Regions from separate parts of the Sodalis praecaptivus genome, predicted to be linked through region 4. Evidence: predicted binding sites of a transcription regulator. Region 4 holds the regulator's gene; each other region holds the start of a gene.

Region 1 (4,921 bases), 1.5 Mb from region 4:
TGCCACGGTCAAGATGGTCGTAATGATTATGGGAGTACAACACCCAATCAATATTGGGCAATTCGGCGATGGTTGCCGCCAACGGCGTTTTGCGCAGGGGACCGGCAAACGGCAGCGGTGAGGCGCGCTGGCCCAGCGCCGGGTCGCACAGGATATGCTGCCCGCCCACCCGCAGCAGTAGGCAGGCATGGCCCAGCCACCAGACGGCGTCTTCATCGCCGCTAAAATCCGCTTTTTGCCACCACTGGCGGACAAAGGCTTCATAACCCTCGCCGGGCGGACGCGGCAGCCCTTGCGCCTTGCGCTCCTCCCGCCAGCGTTTCAGCGCCCCGGGATCGCGCTGGGAGATATCGGGATTGGTAAAACCGGTGGGTGTATGGTGAGATTTGGTGGAATCATACCAGCGATTGGGCTTGCTCATGGTTTTTGCACTCTCCCTGTCAGGGGCGGACAACGCAAAGGGATAAACCGCCGTTCACAAGCCGGCGGGGTCAGGCGCGTCGGGGGATTAACGTTCGGCGATAAAATCCTTAAACATGATAGGTTCGCCGGGAACGGGGGTTGAAGCCGGGTTGGGCGGGTCTCCCCGGGTGAGTTTTGCCAACAGCTCGGTCTGCTGCTTTTGTTGCTCGAGAAGTTCGGTTAGCAGAGCTATCTGCTCGTTCGCTTTGACACTGGCACGGTTCAAAAAAAACCAGACCACCAGTACGATGACGAATACCGCGACGGACGCCACGGCGATTGCGATATTCAGGCTGTTAACTCCCAACTCATTCATGAACTGACCTGCCACTCATTGAACCAGTGGCTATCTTATCACTCCACGGCCGACTTAGTAGCCCGCTGACAAAATTTGCCTGTTAACAGACGTTACCAAGGCATCCATTTGGTCACCAGGCACATGCCGCTGAAAAAATCCCCTCCCTGATCGCAAAAGCTATTCAGCGCCGACAGCCAAAGAGCCAAACAGAGCAGCAGAATCGCGACCAGTTTAATCGTTGTGCCTCTTTTCAAAACCCTATTCCTGAAATGCCTAATCAACTAATGTTATCCGCTTAAACTTAAACGAGAGATAACAGTACCTCATTTAGTTTTCAATGAAATGATTTTTAAGTAAGAAAATACACGGGTAAATTAAACGGGTCGCGCCCAGGGCGAGACGCGGCCACGTAGCGGCTTTTAGTGGGGAGAGGCGCGCTCGAACTTCATGTCAATAAGGGCAATGGCTTTCTCAATCGCGCGCCGCGTAATGGGGTCACGGGCGGCGGGATGGGTGCCAAAGTCAATGTTTTTCAACTGCGCGGACATTTTGTCGCGCACCTCCGCCGGCGCGATGATATCGATAACGTCCAGAATCTGTTTGATTACCAGCTGACAGGCAACCAGATCGGACACCAGTTCCTGGTTTTCAGTAAGGGATTGTGTCATTTCTTTTCCTTTATGCGTGTGCATCCGAACCGGCGGATCAAACGCACCGGTTCGGTCTTTGAGGGGTTAAAACGGATAGTCGTGGTAGCCTATCTGGCGGGAGATGGCGCGCGCCGCGTCGTGCAGCATTTTGACATAATCATTTTTGGCCTCTTCGGAAAAGCGGATCGTGGGAAACGAGATGCTCAGGCCGGCAATGACAACGCCAAAGCGATCAAAAATCGGTACCGCGATACAGCGCAGCCCCTCCTCCTGCTCCTCGTTATCTTCGCCGAACCCCTGCGCGCGCACCTGCTCCAGCTCCGGCAACAGCGCTTCTCGACTGGCGGCGGTGCGGGACGTACTGCGGGTGAAGATCACATCAGCCAGAATATCGCTCGCCTCAGTGACGTCACGCCAGGCCAGTAACACTTTGCCAATCGCGGTACTGTAGAGCGGATTACGGCGGCCAACGCGCGAATACATGCGTAAATTGTACAGCGAATCGATTTTATGGATGTAGACGATGCTGTCTTCATCCAGCGCACCGAGGTGAATGGTTTCTCGCGTGAGGTTGGATAGCACCCGCATTTGAATGTCGGCGATACGAATCAAGTCGACGTTTTGCAGCGCTTTCGCGCCGAGCTCAAACAGCTTAAGCGTTAAGGAATACTTTTCCGATTCGCCTTCCTGCGCGACGTAACCCAGGGATTTCATCGTTTGCAGGAAGCGGTACACGGTACTTTTCGACATCATGACCCGCTGCGACAGTTCGGTAATGCCAATTTCACGTTCTTCCCCCAGCGCCTGGAGGATGCCGAACACCTTCAATACCGACGACACCGAATCGGGTTGCCGGTCGACTTCTGCTATCGCCATGTTAATAAGTATCCTGTAAGAGCAGTTTTGTGTTTTAAAAAAAATAGAACATGATTTTTAGTATAATGGCAAGGCCGCAGCCTGCGCAATGCGCAATGGCGGTTAAGCCGCGTTGCGCGTTAGTTAGTATTTATTACATTTGCCGCGCGAAACGCACCTCGCCGGCTGCAACAAAAGTGTTACAGTAAAGGCTTTTACGGACGAACGAACCTTAATGACCCACATCGACCATGACGGCGTTCCCCGGCCGCAGCGCTACGGAGCCATTCTGACGATTGTGCTGAGCGTCTCCATTGCGGTTTTGGATGGCGCCATCGCCAACGTTGCCCTGCCCACCATTGCTCGTGAACTCCACGCCAGTCCGGCTGCATCGATTTGGGTGGTCAATGCCTATCAACTGGCGATTATCGTTTCATTGCTATCCTTCGCCAGCCTCGGCGATATTTACGGGTACCGGCGTGTCTATCAATGCGGTCTGGCGGTGTTCAGCCTGATGTCTTTGCTGTGCGCGCTGTCCGACAGTCTGTGGATGTTGATTGGCGCCCGCGTCCTACAGGGCCTCGGCGCCGCAGCGGTGATGAGTATCAATGGCGCGCTAATTCGGATCATCTATCCGCAGCGTATTCTCGGCCGCGGTATGGCAATCAATACCCTGATGGTAGCGGTGTCCACCGCTGCCGGCCCCACGGTAGCGGCAGGCGTCTTATCGGTGGCCAGCTGGCAGTGGCTGTTCGCCATCAATGTGCCCATCGGCCTCTTCGCCCTGTGGCTGGGACACCGGTTCTTGCCGGGTAACCCGCAGAAGAACAGCGGCCAGCGCTTTAACGCCGCCAGCGCGCTGATGAATGCCTTGACCTTCGGCCTGCTGCTTTCCGCCCTGAGCGGTTTCGCCCAGCAGGTCAACGGCCGCTGGATCGTCATCGAGCTGTGTCTGGCCATCGCGGTGGGCGCCCTGTTCGTCCGCCACCAGCTGCGCCAGCGCTGGCCTCTGCTGCCGGTGGACCTGCTGCGTATCCCGCTGTTTTCCCTGTCCATGTGTACGTCTATCTGCTCTTTTAGCGCCCAAATGTTGGCCATGGTATCGCTGCCGTTTTACCTGCAAACCGTATTGGGCCGCACCGAGGTCGCAACAGGCCTGTTGCTTACACCCTGGCCGCTGGCGACCATGGTTTTCGCCCCGCTGGCCGGCGCCTTGATCGGCCGAGTACACGCGGGTTTGTTGGGGGGGATCGGCATGAGTCTATTTGCCGCGGGGCTATTCTCCCTGGCCTGGCTGCCGGCCGCGCCGACCGACGGCGAGATTATATGGCGGATGATGCTGTGCGGCGCCGGTTTTGGGTTATTCCAGTCCCCTAACAATCACACTATCATCACCTCGGCGCCGCGCAACCGCAGCGGCGGCGCCAGCGGCATGCTGGGCACCGCCCGCCTGTTCGGCCAAACCAGCGGCGCCGCCCTGGTGGCGTTAATGTTTAACCTGTTCGGCGACAGCGGTACGCACACCTCGCTGGTATTGGCGGGCGTGTTCGCCGCCGGCGCCGCGCTGGTCAGTTCGCTGCGTATAACCCAGGCCAACCCCCAGCAGGCGGTGGGGAAATAAACGCGGCGCCGCAAATGTCGAATGGATTGGCGTGTCGGGCAAAAAAAATCCCCGCGCCGTGGGGGATTTTTTAGAGGTTGCCGCGCGTCCGGGCAGGTTTGGTCGGTTACCGGACAGTTGCACCTCTTGCCGTTTTTTAGCCGACCGCACGGTTTGAAGCATCGCCGTTTCCCGGCCGACGTCCTGGGGGGCTAAGTCATGAGCGGTAACCGACCGACGTTCGGCGGTTTGCAGGGCGCCATCGCAAGGGGCGACATCCCCTCCTCGGCGGCGGCCCTGCCGGCGCGCCTTATTTCAGGTAGGCGCCGGAACGCAGTGCTTCAATCCGTTTATCCAGCGGGGGATGGGACATAAACAGTTCGCTGAACGTCTTGTTGCGGCCGTTAATGCAAAACGCCATCATGCTGCTGGCTTCCTGCGGCTCATGACTGGTCTTCAACCGCTGTAGCGCCGCGATCATTTTCTCACGCCCCACCAGCTTGGCTGAACCGGCATCGGCGTGGAATTCGCGGTGACGCGAGAACCACAGGGTGATGATGCTCGCCAGTACCCCGAACACCAATTCCAGCACCATGGAGACGGCAAAATAGACCAGCGGGTTGCCATTGCCGCTTTCACCCTCGTCGCGATCCGACGACATGAACCCCGCCGCCAGCTGCGCCAGGATCCGCGAGACGAAAATAACGAAGGTGTTCACCACGCCCTGGATCAAGGTCATGGTCACCATATCGCCGTTGGCGATGTGGCTGATTTCGTGGGCGATGACCGCCTCGGCCTCGTCGCGGTTCATGTTTTGCAGCAGACCGGTGCTGACGGCCACCAGCGAGGCATCACGCCGGGCGCCGGTGGCGAAAGCGTTGATATCGGGCGCGTGATAAAGCGCCACCTGCGGCATGGAGATATTGGCCTGCTGCGCCTGCTGGCGAACGGTAGTGAGCAGCCAACGTTCGGTTTCATTGCGCGGCTGCTCAATCACTTCGCCGCCGACCGAGCGCAGCGCCATGGATTTTGACATTAACAGCGAAACGAAGGCTC
Region 2 (4,921 bases), 690 kb from region 4:
TATTTAACGGTCTGCGAATGAACGCCAGCCGGCAGGTCTGCCAACCTCTTCCTCCGCACCCGTGGCGGCATGTATTTGCCAAGCGATCATCTTCGACAAGAAGTAAGGATGCATCATGTCTGAAAAAGGATTGACTCGCGAGCGGGCGGTGGTCACGCTACCCCATTCGCGCTGGGGAAACGCCGGCGAAGCGCCGGTGTCGGCGGTGGATGCGCTGGAACAGGGGCAGGTGGTGTTCTTTCCGCATCTGGCGTTTACCCTGACGCCGGATGAGTTGACGCTGCTGGTGCCCGACCCGGCGGCGCCCAAACGGGAGCAAATCACTTTCCGTCCACAAGAAGACGGGCTCAGCGGTGTCCCAGGCGCGGAAAAACGGCCGCTGGCTCGCCAACTGCTGCTGCGCCATCATTTAGCCTGCTGCCGTCTGGTGGCGGAAGTTTTGCCGGAGTACCAGCAAATGCTGCACAGCCCGGTTAATACGCTGCGCCTGCATCCGGCCGCCGCCTGGCGGCAAACCGCGTTCTGGCGTCGGGATGACAGCCGCCTGCACGTGGATGTGTTTCCTTCCAGCCCCAATCGCGGCGAGCGCATCCTGCGGATTTTCACCAACATCAATCCCCGCGGGCAGTGCCGATCGTGGCGGGTGGGCGAGCCGTTCGAGCAGCTGGCGCAGCGATTTTTACCGCGTTTAGGGCGTTTCTCGCCGTTCACCAGCTGGCTGCAAAAGGCCGTTGGTATGACCCACTGCTACCGCACCCATTACGACCATCTTATGCTGGAAATGCACGATGCGATGAAGGGCGACCCGGTGTATCAACAGGGCGGTCCCCAGGTCACGCTGGATTTTCCCGCGGGCAGCAGTTGGATCTGTTTTTCCGACCAGACGCCTCATGCCGCCATGGGCGGGCAGTTTGTGCTGGAACAGACGCTGTTACTGCCGGTTAGCGGCATGAAACATCCTGAGCGGGCGCCGCTGAAAATATTGGAAAAACTGACCCGCACGGCGCTGACCTAGGCGCGGCCGGGCAGGGCCTGAAGGCGGTTAAGGCTCCCCACCGCCGGTTCGTCTTCGTTCAGGGAGAGGGCCGTTAACCGGTGGGCGGCCGATCGGGGAAAAACAGGCTGAAACAAATTTCACCGTCAGGCGCGCATTGAACGCGTGCCTCCCCCTGGTGCAAGATCATAATGGCTTTGACAATAGATAGCCCCAGCCCGCTGGCGTTGCCGCTGCTGGTGCGCGCATCGTCGGCGCGATAGAAGCGATCGAACAATTTATCCAGATGTCGGGCGGCCACCGGTTCGCCCTGATTGACCACATCTATCCGCCAGCCCCGCCCTTGCCGAAGGCCGCGCAAGCGTATTTCACCGCCGGCGTGGGCGTAGCGAATCGCGTTGTCCACCAGATTGCTTAGCGCGCGCCGCAGCAGCATGGCGTCGGCGCAGATCTGACCGCTACCTGAAGCGTGCAGCGTCAGGCCGCGCTCTTCCGCCAGGCCTTCGAAATAATCGGCAATGCGCTGTAGTTCGGCGCCCAGCGACAGCGCCACCGGCTTGACCACCGATTGCGCTTGGCCGGCGCGCGCCAGAAAGAGAATATTCTCCACCATCAGCGAAATGCGCTCCAGCTCCTCGGTATTGCGTGCCAGTACGCTTTCATAATCCTCTACCGAACGGCGCTGATAGAGCGTCACCTGACAATGACCCATCAGCGCATTGACCGGCGTGCGGATCTCATGGGCCAAATCGGCGGAAAAGCGGCTCAGCCGCTGATAACCGTCCGCTAAACGATCAAGCATTTGATTGAACGAGCGTATCACCTGGTGCAACTCGGCAGGCGCATCCTGCTCCGAGAGCCGGGTGGTGAGGGTCGCGGGATGAATTTCCTCCGCCTGCGCCGCCATCCGCCGCAGCGGCGCCAGACCGTGGCGCATCACGCCATACCCCAGCAGCGCCAACAGCGCAAAGGCGCTGGCTACCGCCAAAATGATGCGCTGGCGATAGCGGGCCAGCATGCGCGTTTCGTTGGTCATCACATGGCCGGCGGTAATGGTCACCGCACCTTGACCGGCCACCGCCGCCTGCGCCGTGACATAGCGTATCGGCACGCCCTCAGGGGTGGCGGCGTCATGTACCGTCGAAAGCGTCAACGGCGCGCTGGTCGCCACCGGCGTGACCGCCGGCAGTACGTAACGGCGCGGATTCACATTGATAAGCGGCGGCTGACCGGGGCGTTGAAAAATAAGAATGTCGTTTTCATTGCCCAGCATATTTTCAAACAGGCGGGGGTTCTCGCTCAAACGCGCCAGGGGGAATCGGCCGCCCAACAGATGGCGAAAATACTCCACTCGCCCGGAGGTCTGATAGCCCGCCTGCTGGCGCAGCGCGCGCGCCATGTCCGAATACAGATAGAGGCCGACGGCGCTCACTACCAGAGCCGCCAGCAGGGCGAACAATAGCGCGGAACGTAGGGTTAGCGATAGCGCGAACCAGCGATGGCGGCGATTCATAAGCGCGGTTCGCAGACGTAGCCGATACCGCGCACGGTATGGATCAGTTTCACGTCGAACGGCCGGTCGATTTTCGCGCGCAGGCGTTTGACGGCCACGTCCACCACATTGGTATCGCTATCAAAATTCATGTCCCATACCTGGGAGGCGATAAGGGTGCGCGACAAGACCTCCCCCTGCCGGCGCACAAACAGCGCCAATAAGGCAAATTCCTTGTTGGTGAGGATAATCAAGCTCTCTTGGCGTTCGACCCGCCGACGCAACATATCCAGATGCAGATCCGCCAGATGATAGTCCGTTTCTTCGCGCGCCACGCCGCGGCGCAGCAGGGTGCGTACGCGCAATACCAGTTCGGTGAACGAAAAAGGTTTGACCAGATAATCATCGGCGCCGAGCTCTAGGCCGTGGATGCGATCTTCGACCCGGTCGCGGGCGGTCAAAAACAGCACCGGTACATCGCTTTTCTTGCGAATGATCTCCATAAGCTGCCATCCGTCCAGCCCCGGCAGCATGACATCCAGCAAGATAAGGTCATAAACATATTCCAACGCCAGAAACAGGCCTTCGGTACCGGTGGGTGCGATATCCACCCGGTAACCGGCCTCGGTCAGGCCCTTACGTAAATAGGCGCCGGTGCTGACGTCGTCTTCTACTATCAATATCCGCATACCTGCCCGCCCCTCACTCAACCGGCATCCATTGTAGCAGTTCGTCTCGGCCATTTTGATGACATTATTGTCATGAATTGGTCATCTATCTGACCGAATCGCTTTGCCAAACTCAGACGGTACTCGGCTTGAGCCGTCGCGCAAGCGGCGTGCGATGCCTTCATGGCCCTGGCGGCCAATAGCAGGATAACAGGAGAGTTAAATGGCTAAGCATACAGTACTCACAGGTTTGATGGTGGCGGCGTTGACGCTGGGCGCAACGGCGGTCTTCGCCGCGGGTGCGCAGGAAAAACCGGTGATGCCGCTGCGCGGCACGGTGACGCAGGTCAACGGCGACGAGCTGCAACTGACCGACAGAAGAGGGGAGAAGTTGACGGCCGAGCTGACCGGCGACACCAAAGTCGCGGCCGTGTCGCAGGGCAACATCAACGACATCAAACCTAACAGCTTTATCGGCACCGCGGCGGCGCCGCAGCCGGATGGCACGTTAAAAGCGCTGGAAGTGCATGTCTTTGATCCGTCGCTGCGCGGCTCAGGTGAAGGTTTCCGCCCTTGGCAGGGCGCGGACGGCAAAACCGGCACTATGACCAACGGCACCGTCGGCACGCTGGTGAACGCCAATGGCCGCACGATGACCGTAAAATACCAGAACGGCGAAAAGAAAGTCGTGGTGCCGGAAGATGTGCCGGTAGTGGCGCTTGCGCCGGGGGATCGCTCGCTTATCAAGCCGGGGACCCATATCGTTCTGTTTCCCGCACCGCAGAGTAACGCTAACCACCTGGTGGCCGGAAACATTGTTGCCGGCGTCAACGGCATCGTTCCGCCCATGTAACGTTACCGCCCGGGCCTCCCGGCGCGGCGCGGGCCTGCACGATCACGGGAGAACGCAACATGATAAAGCGAGCGATTTCTTCATCCCGGACCCTGTTGCACCGCGCGCCGGTTCGGCTGATGCACTGGCTCAATGTTCCGATAATGGCCGGCATGTTCATGAGTGGCTGGGGGATATATAACGCCTCGCCCATTTTCCCTTTTATCTTTCCCGAGGCCATGACCCTCGGCGGCTGGCTCGGGGGATCGATCGCCTGGCATTTGGCGGTGATGTGGGCGCTGGCGGCCAACGGCGTGCTGTATGTGCTATGGGGGGTTATCAGCGGCCATTTCCGCCGCGATTTTCTGCCGCTTACGCCAGGCGCCGTGCTGCGGGAAACCAAGCTGGCCCTCACCCTGCGGCTGACGCACCGGCTCGGCCACTATAACGCGGTGCAAAAAGCAATGTATTGGGGGGTGTTGCTGTGCGGCGCGCTGCTGGTGCTATCCGGGCTGTCGATTTGGAAACCGGTACAGCTTAACGGGCTGGTGGCGTTGTTCGGCGGATTTGATTACGCGCGCCGGGTGCATTTCCTGGCGATGAGCGGCGTGGGACTGTTCGTGATAATCCATGTCGGAATGGTTGTCTTGGTGCCTTCGACGCTGCTGCCTATGTTAACCGGCACTTCACGGAAACCGCATGATGAACAATGACCGTAAACCGGCGCCGCCTTCCCTGGCGCCGGCGCAACGTAAAATTTTGCACCGCCTACAGCGCCGCTTGCTGCTGCGCTCCGGCCTGTCCCTCGGCGCGCTGACTCTGTTGACCGGCTGCAATCTACAGGATGGCGATGAGGTGGATAAAGTCCTCTGGACGATGTCGCGTTTCAACGATCGCGTACAGGCCTGGTTGTTCAGCGGGCAGCGGCTGGCGCA
Region 3 (4,921 bases), 1.2 Mb from region 4:
TCACCCGCCGCTTTATGTTCCTCGAAGAGGGCGACATCGCCGAAATTACCCGCCGTACCGTTCGGGTATGGGACCAGGCCGGCGAGAGCGTGGAGCGGCCGGAAATCGAATCCCAGGTAAAATACGATGCCGGCGACAAAGGGTTGTACCGCCACTATATGCAAAAGGAAATTTTTGAGCAGCCGCAAGCGATCAAAAACACGCTGGAAGGTCGCTTTAGCCATGGAGAGGTAACGCTGTCGGAACTGGGCGACGGCGCCGATGCGTTACTACGCCAGGTGCAGCACGTGCAGATTATTGCCTGCGGCACCTCCTACCACTCCGCCATGGTCTCCCGCTATTGGTTCGAGGCGCTGGCCGGCGTGCCCTGCGATGTGGAAATCGCCTCCGAGTTTCGCTACCGCAAACCCGCGGTGCGCCCCGGCAGTTTGCTGATCACCCTCTCCCAGTCCGGCGAGACCGCCGATACTCTGGCGGCGCTGCGGTTGACCAAAGCCCTCGGCTATCTGGGTTCGCTTGCCATCTGTAATGTCGCCGGCTCTTCGCTGGTGCGCGAATCGGATATGGCGCTGATGACCCGGGCCGGCACTGAAATCGGCGTAGCTTCCACCAAAGCGTTCACTACCCAGTTGACGGTGCTGTTGATGCTGGTGGCGCGTATCGGCCGCCTGCGCGGTATGGACCAGGGGGTAGAGGAAGATATCGTTCATGCTCTACAGGCGCTGCCGAGCCGCATCGAGCAGATGCTGTCGCTGGATAAGCCCATTGAAACGCTGGCCGAAGGCTTTTCCGATAAACATCACGCGCTGTTTTTAGGCCGCGGCGATCTTTACCCTATCGCTATGGAAGGGGCGCTGAAGCTGAAAGAAATCTCTTATATTCACGCTGAAGCCTATGCCGCCGGGGAGTTGAAACATGGCCCGCTGGCGCTTATTGATGCCGATATGCCGGTGATCGTCATTGCCCCCAACAATGAACTGTTGGAAAAATTGAAATCCAATATAGAAGAAGTGCGCGCCCGGGGGGGATTGCTGTATGTTTTCGCGGAGCAGGATGCCGGTTTTACCGCCAGCGAAAATATGAAAATTATCCCGCTGCCGCACGTGGAGCAGATCGTGGCGCCCATTTTCTACACCGTGCCGATGCAGTTGCTGGCCTATCACATCGCCCTGATTAAAGGGACTGACGTCGATCAGCCGCGTAATCTGGCTAAATCGGTAACGGTGGAATAACCTTAATGGCGGTCACATCCAGGTGCAACCGCACCGCGGTATTTTTTGCGGATCCCCAGCGGTAGGTTTTACGGTAAAATCATGCCATTGTCGTCGAAAGGCGCGGCTGGCGACAACGGGATACGCCCGTCGGGCCGCTACTTCTTGACCTGCCGGAGGACGTGATACCATGGATAGCCGTTACGCTTTTCGACCTTTCTGGGCCTGCCTGGCCGTGGTGCTGGCCGCCTCGCCGTGCGCCCCGACCTTCGCGGCGCCGGCGGCCGGGGAGAATCCCCCGGTGCTGCACGAGCCGGTTCACCTGCTGCATCTCGTCGTGCCGGTGACCATCGCCGGCAACACCTACCGGTTTGTGCTGGATACCGGCGCCAGTTATACCGTAATTGATAAACGGCTGGCGCAAACCCTTACCCGACCCGCGACGCCCGATGAGATCCCCTCGATCTTTCGTACCATTATGGCTAACGGCGTCGGCAGTACCCAGGGAAAGCTCGGCGCCGATCAAGTTTCGCTATGGCGTTCACTGCCGATAACGCTTGGCAGTTATACGCTGCCGGGCATCAATCCCTGGCTGGCCATCGATTTGGACATATTCAGCCAATCGCTCGGGGAAAAGGTGGATGGCGTTCTGGGCGCGGAGGTATTTCGTCAGTTGAGCTGGGCGGTGGACAACCGTAGCCATCAATTGACCGCCTGGCGACATTCTCCGTCGTTGATGGGGTATCAGCAATGTCTGCCTTATGAGGACCAGTTCGGCCGCTCGCCGGTGTTAACGCTGGATTACAAAGCTTACAGCATCAGTATGGTGGTCGATACCGGCGCGGTGCAGAGTTTCGTCAGCGAAGAGCTTATCGGTAGGATGAAAAAGCAGTATCGCAATGTTACGACGGGTTACCGGCAAACGCCCAGCGCCACCGCCAGCGGCCTGGGGCATGATAATGACTATTTGATCGACGGCCTGACGTTTAACGGTATGCCGGTGGGCCGCATGAAAATCAGCGGCAACAAAAACGACATGTATAACCTGGGCATGGATTTCTTCAGCCGCTTTGACAGTTATCTGTTTGCGCCGGACCAAATGTTATTTTGCTACAACGCCCGCCATTTTACGCGCAATGATAAAGCGCCCTTGCGCAACATTGGTATCCGTTTCCACCAGCAGCGGGTGGAAATTTTCTATAACCAGCCGCAGGAGCTTGCTCGTTACGGGCTGCAAAATGGCGATCTGCTGCGGGAAGTCAACGGCCGCGCGGTGACGCCGGAAGCGATAAGCGACATCCGCCCGGTACTGGCGGACACGCCGGCAGGTAAATTGACCTTGGTCATCGAGCGCAACGGTAAACGGCGCACGTTGCAGTTATAGCGGCAAGCGCGGCGGCGGCAAGGTTCGCGCCGCCAACGCCGGGCATTGTCATCTAACTGTCATATTTCGTACATCTTGCTGTCACTAAACTGACCTATTTTCCCTCCTGCACGGCAGTCATCTTTACTAACAACAAGTACCAGATGTCGACAAATTTTATCCCACAGGAGGGATTATGAAACTGATTCGTACCACCCTTGCCGGTATGGTTGCAGCCTCTTTCACTCTGGCGGCGATGCCCGCTTTTGCCGCGGCCAGCCTAACCGGTGCAGGTGCGACCTTTCCGGCGCCGGTTTACGCTAAATGGGCAGATTCCTATCAAAAATCCACCGGCGTAAAAGTCAATTATCAAGGCATCGGTTCCTCCGGCGGCGTAAAACAAATCATCGCTAATACCGTCGATTTCGGCGCATCTGACGCGCCGCTGAGCGATGAACAGCTTAATAAAGACGGCCTGTTCCAATTTCCCACCGTCATCGGCGGCGTTGTGCTGGCGATTAATGTGCCGGGCGTGAAGAGCGGCGAGCTGACGCTGGACGGGAAAACGCTGGGTGACATCTTTCTCGGTCAAATCAAAAAATGGAACGACCCGGCGATAACCAAACTCAACCCGGGGCTGAAACTGCCGGATCAGGCGATTGCGGTGGTGCGCCGCGCCGATGGTTCGGGCACCTCGTTCGTTTTCACCAGCTATCTCTCCAAGGTGAATCCTGATTGGAAAGGGAAAATCGGCGCCGGCTCGACGGTTAATTGGCCGGTAGGATTGGGTGGCAAAGGCAACGACGGCGTGGCCGCTTTTGTACAGCGTTTACCCGGCGCCATCGGCTATGTGGAATATGCCTACGCCAAACAAAACCATCTCGCCTACACCAAATTGATCACCGCCGACGGCAAGCCGGTATCGCCCACCGAGCAAAACTTCAGCGCGGCGGCTAAAGGCGCCGATTGGGAAAGCTCCTTCGCCCAGGACTTGACCAATCAGCCGGGGAACGACGCATGGCCGATTACCTCCACCACCTTCATTTTGCTGCACAAACAACAAAATCGTCCCGAGCAAGGAAAAGAAGTGCTGAAATTCTTTGACTGGGCCTATAGCCACGGTGCGCAACAGGCCAGCGAACTGGACTATGCGGCACTGCCTGATACGGTCACTACCCGCATCCGCGCGGCGTGGAAAACCGAGCTGAAAGGCAGCGACGGCAAGGCCATTTGGTAACGGCGTTTCCTCTCCTGCGGGAGAATCATCCTGATGTGAGCAAGCTATGGCGGAAATGAAAGCGGTGACACGCGCGCCGGGTAAACGGGGCGATCTGATATTCGGAACGCTGGTACGCGCGGCGGCGCTGGTCACGTTACTGCTGTTGGGCGGTATTATCGTCTCGCTGGTGGTCGCGTCTTTACCGAGTATGGAAAAGTTTGGCTTTTCCTTTCTGTGGACCCGTGAATGGGATGCGCCAGCGGAACGTTTTGGCGCGCTGGTGCCTATTTACGGCACGCTGATGACCTCGTTTATCGCCTTGCTGATAGCGGTGCCGGTCAGTTTCGGCATCGCGTTGTTCCTGACCGAGCTGGCGCCCGGCTGGTTAAAACGCCCGCTCGGGGTGGCTATTGAGCTTCTGGCGGCCATCCCGAGTATTGTGTATGGCATGTGGGGACTGTTCGTCTTTGCCCCGCTGTTCGCCAGCTATTTCCAGCAGCCGCTGGGGGATGTGCTGTCGGCAGTCCCCTTTGTGGGCGTGCTGTTTTCCGGTCCGGCGTTTGGTATCGGCATCTTGGCGGCGGGTATCGTGCTTGCCATTATGATTATTCCTTACATCGCCGCGGTCATGCGCGACGTGTTTGAACAAACGCCGGTGCTGATGAAAGAATCGGCATACGGCATCGGTTGCACAACGTGGGAAGTGATTTGGCACATCGTTCTGCCGTTTACCAAAAACGGGGTAATAGGCGGTGTGATGCTGGGGCTGGGACGCGCGCTGGGGGAAACCATGGCGGTGACCTTTATTATCGGCAATACCTATCAGCTTGACAGCCTGTCGCTGTTTATGCCGGGAAACAGCATCACCTCGGCACTGGCCAATGAATTCGCCGAGGCGCAAGAAGGGTTGCACACCGCGGCGCTGATGGAATTAGGGCTTATCCTGTTCGTCATTACCTTTATTGTACTGGCCTGTTCGCGATTAATGATAAGACGACTGGCGAAACATGAAGGGGGCAAATAATGGCGACCATTGAACCGTTGGTGCGTAACGCGCCGCAGCGCGAAGCGCTACGCAAACGCCGCCAAAGCTGGCGGCGGATGAAAAACCGCATCGCGCTGTGCTTA
Region 4 (4,921 bases):
TCAGCTCCTCGAGCAGCCCGGCGCGGCTTTTGGCGTCAGCATTCAAAAACGCGGCAAAATCGCCCTGCGCCAGCAAAATGGATTTGGTGAACCGCGCAAAATCCAGCCCCGTCAGTTCGGCTATCAGGCGTTTTTTATCGCTGATTTTATCCGCCAAAATCAGGCCGTCGCTGATGCGAGCCAGCTCCACTTTCACTCCCTGCAGATTACCGTCAGGTTGATTTTTCGCCCGGCGCTGGCTCCAAAACGCACGGTAACCGACCCCTTTAACGGCGAACTCCACTTCGGCAAGCGCTTCCGCGGTATGGCGCGTCATCAGCTCCGGGCCAGGGTTGTCCTTAAGGCGCGGCGTCTGGTGATAAAGCGCCAGACTGATGGCATCGAGCAGCGTGGTTTTCCCCGCGCCGGTCGGGCCGGTGATGGCGAACAAGCTACTGCGATCAAAGGGGGCGGCGGTAAAGTCGATTTTCCATTCACCCTGCAGCGCATTCAGGTTTTTGAGGCGCAGCGTCAGAATTTTCATGCTTCCGCTCCCTCCCGGCCATCGTGTACATCGCCGACCACCTGTTCAAACAGGCCCCGGATGCGCTGGCAGCGGGGTTCATCCGGCGCCTCCTCCAGCGCCAGCCGCCGTTCAAACACCTCGCTCACGCTCAATTCGCTAAGCGTCTCCTGCTGTAACGGATGAAGGCCGCTAGACCGCTGCTCGCGGCTGCGGCGCAGCAACACCACCTCTACCGGTAACGGCTCCGCCAACGCCTGGAGATGCTGCTGGATGTCGGTGAGATAGCCGTCGGCCACAACCTCAATGTCCAGCCACACCGGGCGTTCGCCGCGATAATCAGCATAGCCGCGCAGCTGCCGCTCTATCTCATCCACAGGGCCTTTGATAAGCCGCATTGGCTGCGTTTCGGGCACCGTCAGCGGCGTTATCCGCGGCGGCAGACCGTCCTGGAAAGTAACCAGATTGACCTGTTTCGGCTGGCCCGCCTCATCAAAACTTAGCGGTATCGGCGAGCCGCAATAGCGGATGCAGTCATTGCCGCCGATAATCTGCGGCCGGTGAATATGGCCCAGGGCGATATAATCCGCGGGCGGGAACAACCGCGCGGGAAAAGCATCGAGAGCGCCGATGTAAATATCGCGCACCGAATCGGTGGTGCTGGCGCCGACCGTCGTGAGATGGCCGGTGGCGATAATCGGGACCGGGGAGGGGAGCGCGTCGCGCAACCGCTGCGCGCGTAGATACAGCTGCTGATAGCGCTCGGCGATGGCGTCAAGCAGCGCCTGCTGCTTTTCACCGCCCGACAGGCCGCCGCGGCTGACCAGTATATCCCGCGGCCGCAGAAAGGGAACGGCGCACAGCACCGCGCCCGGCGCGCCGTGGCGATCGTCTAGCACCCACACCTGGTCCTCGCCGTTGCCGCCGGCCACAATGCGCGTATTCAGGCACGCCAGCAGCGCGCGAGATTCATTGAGCGTTGCGACCGCGTCATGATTGCCCGCCAGCGCCACCAGGCGACAGCCGGTCGGCTGCAGCGACACGACGAAACGGTTGAATAATTCGCGGGCATAACTGGGCGGTGTACCGGTATCGAAGACATCGCCCGCTACAATCAAGGCGTCCACCTGGTGTTCATCCACCTGACTGATAAGCCACGTCAGAAACGCCTGATGTTCGTCGGCGCGGTTTTTGGTGAAGAACGACTGACCCAGATGCCAATCAGAAGTGTGAATAATGCGCATGACGCTCCAGCGGCAAACAAATCGATGGGGCAGTATAAACCGTGCCGCCGGCGCCTGTCGTCCGACGGGGGGAATTTTGCGGCGCCGATTCCCGAAAAGAGGATAAGCCCTCCCGTGCGACGTCATTCCGCGCTGAGCAACCGCGCGCTTGGCTGCGCGCTCCGCCGTTGCCGTGGCGCTATACGCGCCGCTACCCCCTGACGCTCGGTTACCCGAAAAGAAACAAGATTCTGCGTAAGGCGCTGACGGCGCGGCTGCGGCGCATTGATTAGTAAAATTCGCCAATTTTCAGCGTGTTATGGTATCAAAACGTCGTCTGTTGCCGCCGGGTGCCGGCGTCAGTTAACGATAAAATCTATTTCTTTTTAGATAAATGAGTTTTAATAAATATGTCACAAAAGTGACGCATAATGCCGGCACCTTGATCATGACGATTTATGGCGGAGAAACGATGGCGAGACGCATACTGGTGGTGGAAGACGAAGCGCCAATCCGGGAAATGTTGTGTTTTGTCCTGGAGCAAAACGGCTTTCAGGCCATCGAGGCGGAGGACTACCCCTCCGCGGTCAATCTGCTCGCGGAACCGTACCCTGACCTGGTGCTACTGGACTGGATGTTACCGGGAGGGTCCGGCATTCAATTCATCAAACAGATGAAACGCGAAGCGCTATCGAGGGAAATTCCCGTTGTGATGCTGACCGCGCGCGGTGAAGAAGAAGATCGCGTACGCGGGCTGGAAGTCGGGGCCGACGATTATATTACCAAACCCTTTTCTCCCAAAGAGCTGCTGGCGCGGATAAAAGCGGTGCTGCGGCGCATCTCCCCGATGGAGGCGGAAGAGCGAATCGAGCTTCAGGGCCTGAGTCTGGATCCCGCCTCGCATCGGGTGACCGCCAACGAGCAGGCGCTAGATATGGGGCCGACCGAATTCAAGCTGCTGCATTTCTTTATGACCCATCCTGAGCGCGTCTACAGCCGCGAGCAATTGCTGAATCATGTATGGGGCACGAATGTCTATGTGGAGGATCGCACGGTGGATGTCCATATCCGCCGTTTGCGTAAAGCGCTTGAATCCGGGGGGCATGACCGTATGGTGCAAACGGTGCGCGGTACCGGTTACCGCTTCTCCGGGCGCTATTAAATACGGCGCAGGCGGGCAGCGCGCGCGGTCTGCTCAAACCTTGCTGCCGCGGTAGCGGCCGTTGATGGTACGCTTGCGCACCGGCGATGACAGCGCGCAGAGGCGGAACATGAGTCAGATGGAAAGGATGCGATGCCCGCGGTCAGCGGACGCATGATGAGCCGGTGGCCGCGCTACAGGGGCCGTCGCGAAGGAGATGCCGTTGCTTGAACCTATTACCTGGCGCAGATTGTTGCTGGAAGGGGTGCTGTTTTGCCTGCCGGCGCTGCTGTTGTCGTTGTTCATCGGCCACTTGGGCTGGCTGTTGGCTCTGTCGCTGCTGGCGGCGCTAATGCGCAATTATTATTTTCAGCTGCGGCTATCGCATTGGCTATGGCGCAACCCGGGGCGGGCGCCGCCGGCGGGCGGGGGCAGTTGGATTTCGCTATTCTATGGTTTGCACCGTATGCAACTGCGTCAACGCCGCCGGCGGCGCGAGCTGGCGATGTTGTTTAAACGCTTTCGCAGCGGCGCCGATTCGCTGCCCGATGCGCTGGTGATGTTAACGGGTGACGGCCATATTTTCTGGTGCAACGGCCTAGCCCAACAACTGCTCAGTTTCCGCTGGCCGGAGGATAATGGACAACCGATCCTCAATTTGTTGCGTTATCCAGAGTTTAATGATTATTTGCAGCGGCAAGCGTTTCAGCGACCGCTTACATTGCAGCTGAACAATCAGCACTGGGTGGAGTTTCGCGTTATGCCCTATACCGACGATCAGCTATTGATGGTGGTGCGTGACGTCACGCAAATGCGGCAACTGGAAGGGGCGCGGCGTAACTTTTTCGCTAACGCCAGCCACGAATTGCGCACGCCGCTGACGGTATTGCAGGGGTATCTGGAAATGATGACCGACGATAGTCTTGACGCCCACATGCGGCAGCGGGCGGTGCAGACTATGCAGGATCAATCCCGGCGCATGGAACGCCTGGTCGCCCAATTGTTGGAGCTGTCGCGTATCGAAGCGGCGCCGCAGGGGGAAACCCACACGCCGGTGGATATGCCGACCTTGCTCAAGCGTTTGCAGGCCAGCGTCGAGGGGCTCAGCCAAGGACAGCATCCGCTGGTGCTGCGCGTCAATCCGCGGTTATGGATCAACGGCAATGAAGAGCAACTGCGCAGCGCGGTATCGAATCTGATGTACAACGCGGTTATTCATACGCCTCCCGGCACCCGCATCGAGGTCAGCTGGCAGCGCAGCGCCGAGGGGGCGACGTTTCAGGTTAGCGACAACGGGCCGGGTATTGCGCCGGAACATTTGCCGCGCCTGACGGAGCGCTTTTATCGGGTGGATAAAGCCCGTTCGCGCCAAACCGGCGGTAGCGGCCTGGGTCTGGCCATTGTCAAACATGCGTTAAGCCATCACGATGCGCGGCTGGATATCAGCAGCGCGCCGGGCGAGGGCACCCGTTTCGGTTTTACCCTGCCGGCGCGGTTGATTACCCTGCCGCCGCGAGTGGACCCTAGCGTTTCTCCTCTTTCACCCCAGGCCAGAGAGTGATGCGCGGTTTTTCCCTCTTGGCCGGCGCCCTGTTCGCTAGCTGCCTGCTGGGGGGGCATAGCGCGGCGCTGCGCGCGCAGCCCGTTACGCCGGCGGCGCCGATTCCGCTCCTGACCGGTACGTTAACCAGTACCGGCTCGGATACGCTGGCGTCGCTGATGAGCGGCTGGGCGGCGGACTTCAGTCGGCGCTATCCCGAGGTCGGCGTGCAAATCCAGGCGATGGGTTCCGCCGCCGCCGCCGCCGCGCTGGCGGCCGGCACGGCGCAGCTGGGCCCCATGAGCCGCCCGATGAGCGAGCTGGAAATCGCCGGCTTTCGTCAGCGTTACGGCTATGCGCCGCTGGCGCTACCGGTGGCGCAGGATGCGCTGGTGGTCATGGTTAATCAGGCCAATCCGCTAGAAGCGATTAGCCAACGCCAGCTGGATGCGATCTTTTCCGTCACTCGTCAGTGCGGACAGGCGGCGCCGATACGGCGTTGGGGGGACGTGGGG

What was found. The regulator PhoB, encoded in region 4, activates phosphate uptake and scavenging genes when phosphate is short. The targets are predictions, from matches to a motif close to CTGTCATAAAACTGNCNNAT.
Region 1: kdgR (DNA-binding transcriptional regulator KdgR) is a predicted target of PhoB. The motif match lies at 2,452-2,471, and genes of this name have one in related genera.
Region 2: SANT_RS12255 (heavy metal response regulator transcription factor) is a predicted target of PhoB. The motif match lies at 3,243-3,262, and genes of this name have one in related genera.
Region 3: pstS (phosphate ABC transporter substrate-binding protein PstS) is a predicted target of PhoB. The motif match lies at 2,674-2,693, and genes of this name have one in related genera.

Annotation. Positions count from the first base shown of each region.
Region 1 is NZ_CP006569.1:2,006,227-2,011,147, reverse strand. It holds gene SANT_RS08980 (MBL fold metallo-hydrolase) at 1-421, opposite strand, end outside; gene SANT_RS08975 (YebO family protein) at 509-778, opposite strand; gene mgrB (PhoP/PhoQ regulator MgrB) at 871-1,014, opposite strand; gene SANT_RS08965 (DUF2766 family protein) at 1,180-1,428, opposite strand; gene kdgR (DNA-binding transcriptional regulator KdgR) at 1,495-2,286, opposite strand; gene SANT_RS08955 (MFS transporter) at 2,501-3,886, shown strand; gene htpX (protease HtpX) at 4,176-4,921, opposite strand, start outside.
Region 2 is NZ_CP006569.1:2,783,170-2,788,090, reverse strand. It holds gene SANT_RS12265 (Kdo hydroxylase family protein) at 116-1,015, shown strand; gene SANT_RS12260 (heavy metal sensor histidine kinase) at 1,089-2,507, opposite strand; gene SANT_RS12255 (heavy metal response regulator transcription factor) at 2,504-3,175, opposite strand; gene SANT_RS12250 (hypothetical protein) at 3,378-4,007, shown strand; gene SANT_RS12245 (cytochrome b/b6 domain-containing protein) at 4,067-4,699, shown strand; gene SANT_RS12240 (molybdopterin-dependent oxidoreductase) at 4,686-4,921, shown strand, end outside.
Region 3 is NZ_CP006569.1:12,822-17,742, forward strand. It holds gene glmS (glutamine--fructose-6-phosphate transaminase (isomerizing)) at 1-1,232, shown strand, start outside; gene SANT_RS00070 (aspartyl protease family protein) at 1,402-2,595, shown strand; gene pstS (phosphate ABC transporter substrate-binding protein PstS) at 2,771-3,811, shown strand; gene pstC (phosphate ABC transporter permease PstC) at 3,858-4,817, shown strand; gene pstA (phosphate ABC transporter permease PstA) at 4,817-4,921, shown strand, end outside.
Region 4 is NZ_CP006569.1:3,474,134-3,479,054, reverse strand. It holds gene SANT_RS15535 (AAA family ATPase) at 1-523, opposite strand, end outside; gene sbcD (exonuclease subunit SbcD) at 520-1,746, opposite strand; gene phoB (phosphate response regulator transcription factor PhoB) at 2,198-2,887, shown strand; gene phoR (phosphate regulon sensor histidine kinase PhoR) at 3,090-4,427, shown strand; gene SANT_RS15510 (PstS family phosphate ABC transporter substrate-binding protein) at 4,427-4,921, shown strand, end outside.